DNA from 2 places in the Nesterenkonia sandarakina genome. Region 2 is predicted to be linked to the other one. Evidence: riboswitches for the same ligand, from Rfam matches in the RefSeq annotation. Region 2 holds a riboswitch; the other holds the start of a gene.
The links. Region 2 has a riboswitch for S-adenosylmethionine ahead of HNR11_RS06005 (methionine ABC transporter ATP-binding protein). Riboswitches for the same ligand answer to the same signal wherever they lie in the genome.
Positions count from the first base shown of each region.

Region 1 (2,378 bases), 230 kb from region 2:
CGTGCGAGATCAAGGCTCCGGTTCCTCGTGAGCTCCACGATGGCCCAGATGATCAGGCCCGCGTGAACGATCGGTATGACCCACCAGGCGAGGGAGATCCAGGATCCAGACAGCATCGGATTCATGCCGGTGAACGCGGAGGCCATCGCAGAAATCATGAATCATCGGTTCCGTAGCTGTGGGGTGCTTTCCAGCAATTCACCCTACATCTCTGGGCTCTCACGGAGCCGGGGTGGACGGCGAGACGAGCCATTGTGGGACCTCGTCGTCGCATTCCTCGGGGACCGCGTGGATGGTCGGCCCGGCCATGCTTCCTCCCACCGTGATGTCATCACCATCGGAGTAATCCTGTTCCAGGAAGGTGAATCCGTCGCCGTCGTCGTCCGCTTCAACCTCGTGGGCGGGGAACACTGCGAGGGTGAGCGCCGCTTCAGCGTGCCGACTCTCGATATAGAAGCAGCCGCCGATCTCGGCGACCCGGCCCTCCAGCGCCGCGTCGGCTCCGCCCGACTCCTGAACCACCCGGTTCGGCACCCCGGCGGGGGCCTCCGGGTCCTGCACGTCAGTGGTGCACCCGCTGACGGCCGCCGGGAGCGCGCCGAGGAGGACCACCGCGCCGAACGTTCGCGGGAACCGGGTGAGTCGTCCCATGCCCCCACGTTTGCAGAAATCGTGGCGCTGTGGAAGATCGTAGAGCTTCAGCGCCACGAAAGATCAACAGCTCTACGATCTTCCGCCCAACCGGTCGCAGGATGACGAACTGCGACCTGTCGGCGTGGCCAGCACTTGCACGCGGGCATTCCGCGATGCAGACTTATCCATAGGTCAAGAGTGCCAGCGCAAAACCCCGGTTTGCTGGCCGGCAACCCTCCAGTTCGCGGTGGGGTGCCCCGGGTGACGACCTGGCTGCGGCAGTCCTCGACAAGGTTCATCGACTGGCCGTGGCAAGCGCGGGCCACACACCAGTGCGGGCCCTTCACCCCAGTCCTCAGGACAGGGCCGTACAGGATTCGACGCCGGAGACACGCTCACCGGTAGCGAGGTTCAGATTCGGTCCCGTTCCGGGGCCGCATTGAACGGAGAATCCTTTGAGCCACGAGAACACCTGGCAGTTCGAGACCCAGCAGATCCACGCCGGCACAGCCCCGGACCCGGTCACCGGTGCACGGGCGCTGCCGATCCAGCAGACCACCTCCTTCGTCTTCCCCGACACCGCCGCCGCGGCGCGACGCTTCGGGCTCGAAGAGATCGCCCCGATCTACTCTCGGATCGGCAACCCCACCGTCCAGGCGGTGGAGGACAAGATCGCCGCCCTGGAAGGTGGCGTCGGGGCGCTCGCCGTCGGCTCCGGGCAGGCCGCCACCTCACTGGCGCTGCTGAACATCGCCCACGCCGGCAGCCACATCGTCGCCTCGCCCACGCTCTACGGCGGCACGCAGAACCTGTTCAAGCACACCCTGCCCAAGTTCGGCATCGAGGTCTCCTTCGTGGAGGACCCCGATGACCTCGAGTCCTGGCGGGCCGCCACCCGGGAGAACACGGTGGCCTTCTTCGGCGAGGCGGTGGCGAACCCGCGCGGAGACGTGCTCGACATCGAAGGTGTCGCCTCGGTGGCCCACGAGTTCGGGGCACCGCTGATCATCGACTCAACCCTGACCACGCCGTACCTGATCCGCCCCTTCGACTTCGGCGCCGACGTCGTCGTGCACTCGGCCACCAAGTTCCTCGGCGGACACGGCACCGCCATCGCCGGGGTGATCGTGGACTCCGGACGCTTCGACTACTTCGCCCACCCGGATCGCTACCCCGGCTTCTCCACCCCGGATGAGAGCTACCACGGGCTGGTCTTCGGCCGGGACCTCGGGCCCGAGGGGATCTTCGGAGTCAACCTCTCCTTCATCCTCAAGGCACGGGTCCAGCTGTTGCGTGACTTCGGCCCGGCGCTGTCCCCACACAACGCCTTCGAGATCAACCTGGGCCTGGAGACGCTCTCGCTGCGGGTGGAGCGCCACGTGGAGAACGCCCAGAAGGTCGCCGAGTACCTCGAGGCCCGCCAGGACGTGCACCGGGTCTTCTACTCCGGACTGCCGTCCAGCCCTTGCTTCGAACGCGCCAAGAAGTACCTGCCGCGCGGCTCCGGGGCGGTGCTCTCCTTCGAACTCGCCGGTGGGGCCGCCGACGACGACGAGGCGAAGGCTCAAGCCGGGCAGGCGTTCGTGGACGCACTCGAGCTGCACTCGCTGGTGGCCAACGTCGGAGACGTCCGCTCCCTGGTGATCCACCCGGCCTCGACCACGCACAGTCAGCTCAGCGCCGCCGAGCAGCGCGCCGCCGGGGTGACGCCGGGTCTGATCCGGCTCTCGGTGGGTCTGGAGCAC
Region 1 covers NZ_JACCFQ010000001.1:1,514,269-1,516,646, forward strand. Annotated here, with positions in the region: gene HNR11_RS07025 (hypothetical protein) at 1-158, opposite strand, end outside; gene HNR11_RS07030 (hypothetical protein) at 220-651, opposite strand; SAM riboswitch class IV at 824-957, shown strand; gene HNR11_RS07035 (O-acetylhomoserine aminocarboxypropyltransferase/cysteine synthase family protein) at 1,089-2,378, shown strand, end outside.
Region 1: it holds a riboswitch for S-adenosylmethionine, as region 2 does, so the genes downstream of both, HNR11_RS07035 (O-acetylhomoserine aminocarboxypropyltransferase/cysteine synthase family protein) here and HNR11_RS06005 (methionine ABC transporter ATP-binding protein) in region 2, are expected to answer to the same signal.

Region 2 (2,378 bases):
ACCGCGCCGGAGCCCAGCTGGGTGATGTTCTGCTCCACCAGACGCGCGAAGTAGGGGATCGCGTTGATCGTCAGCGGAACGATCACCGCGGCGGTCCCCACCGAGGTCCCCACCACGAACCGGGTGAACGGGATGATCGCGATGAGCAGGATCAGGAAGGGGAAGGATCGGATCATGTTCACCATCCCCGAGACCACAGCATGGGATCGGGGCCGCGGGGCAAGGCCCTCGGGAGCGTGGACGAAGAGCCAGATCCCCAGCGGGGTGCCCAGCAGGACCGCCACCGGGATGGCGACCGCGATCATCGCGAAGGTCTCCAGCATGGCCTGATTGATCTCGGGCAGTCGTTCGATGACGAGGTCCATCAGCGCACACCCCCGACGGAGCCAGCCAGCGTGGCCTGCGCTGACCGATCCGGATCAGCGTCCGACCCAGCGTCCGGATCGGAGGATGCCACGCGCGGCGCGGAGGCCGGCCCGCTTTCTGCGTTGGACCTGCGGTCGAGTGTGATCCCGTCGCTGAGCAGGTATTTCCCGATGGAGGTCTGGGGGTCGAAGCCTTCCCGGCGCAGCTGCGCGGCGGGGAACTCTTCGACCACGCGTCCGTCCTCCATGACTGCGACGTCATCCGCGAGGGCCTTGATGACCTCCATCTCATGGGTCACGATCACCACGGTGATGCCGAACTCGCGATTGACATCTGCGAGGTACTGCAGCACGGTCGCGGTGGTGAAGGGATCCAGAGCCGAGGTCGGTTCGTCGCAGAGCAGCACCTCGGGTCTGGTGGCCAGAGCGCGGGCGATGGCCACCCGTTGCTTCTGCCCCCCGGAGAGCTGGGCCGGATAGACCGAGGTCTTCTCGGTGAGGTCCACGATCTCCAGCGCCTCGGACACGCGGGCCTGACGCTCCCGGCGGCTGGTGACCCCGGCGAACTTCAGTGAGAGCTCCACGTTCTGGGCGACCGAGAGGTTGTTCACGAGATTGAATCCCTGAAAGATCATGCCGATCTGATGCCGAGCCCGGCGCAGCGCGGTGTCATCCAGGCTGGTCAGGTCGGTGCCTCCGACGCTGACCCTGCCCGAGGTGGGACGTTCCAAGAGGTTGATGTTCCGCAGCAGGGTCGACTTGCCGGCGCCGGAGAACCCGATGATGCCTTGGATGCTGCCGCGCGGCACCTCCAGGCTGACATCGTCGACCGCGGTCAGCGGCTGCCTGCCGCGGGCGGCGAAGGTCGTCGAGACATGGGAGAGGGAAATCATGAGGCGTACTCCATCGGTCCTGGCGTTAGCACCCGGCCGGAGCCTTGCGGCCCTCCGGGTTGCTGCGACGTCTTCGAGCCAGATCTCTCAGTCGCTCTGGATGGTTGAGTATCTTCACTGTAGACGTGAACATAGCCCGGAAGTCAAGTCGACCCCGGTGTTGCGTTTTATCTCACCTGATGAACTCCACGTTGATCCGATTCCCCGCCTGGGCGTAGGCTGATCTTCGTACCATCCCGAGCGGCCGAGAGATCTGGCTCGTCGACGCCGCAGCAACCCAGGGAAGGATGCCTCGTCAAGGGACATCTTTTCGCCGGGTGCTACCGCCAGGATCGATGGGAGTAACCTCTGATGATTTCGCCTGCCTCCACCCTGACCGGCACCGCCGCAGCCACATCTGCGAGCCCCGCTGATTCCCCGCGCCCCGGCGCTCCGGCCGCGGAGCAGCCTGCCGGCCGGCGGGACTACACCTCACTCGACGTCCGGCTCTCCGCGGTGGGTCGTTCCTTCGACTCGCGCACCGTGCTGCGAGATGTCAGCCTGCAGATCGCTCCCGGTGAGGTCCTGGCGATCCTGGGCTCCTCCGGGTGCGGGAAGTCCACGCTGCTGCGCGCCGTCGGCGGTCTCGACACCGGCAACACCGGGGAGATCCTGATCGACGGTTCTCCGGTGCGTCGTTATGACGAGCGCACCGCCGTCGGGTTCCAGGAGCCGCGACTGCTGCCCTGGCGCTCGATCCACAAGAACGTCAGCCTGGGCCTGCCGCGAAGCCTCTCCAAGGCTGAGGGCCGGGAACGGGTCGACGAGCTCCTGGAGCTGGTCGGGCTGCATGACCGCGCATCGCTGCGGCCCCGGGAGATCTCCGGTGGCATGGCGCAGCGCGCGTCCCTGGCCCGCGCCCTGGCTCGACGCCCCGGTGTGCTGCTGCTCGATGAGCCGTTCGGCGCCCTGGATGCGCTCACCCGGCTGAAGATGCAGGACCTGCTGCTGGACCTGCATGCCGAGACAGGCACCACGGTGCTGCTGGTGACCCACGACGTGGATGAGGCGCTTCAACTGGCCGACCGGGTGCTGCTGCTCGGTCAGGACCCGGCCGACACGGACCCCGCCGAAGGTGCCA
Region 2 covers NZ_JACCFQ010000001.1:1,283,784-1,286,161, reverse strand. Annotated here, with positions in the region: gene HNR11_RS06010 (methionine ABC transporter permease) at 1-365, opposite strand, end outside; gene HNR11_RS06005 (methionine ABC transporter ATP-binding protein) at 365-1,258, opposite strand; SAM riboswitch class I at 1,266-1,365, opposite strand; SAM riboswitch class I at 1,487-1,600, shown strand; gene HNR11_RS06000 (ABC transporter ATP-binding protein) at 1,610-2,378, shown strand, end outside.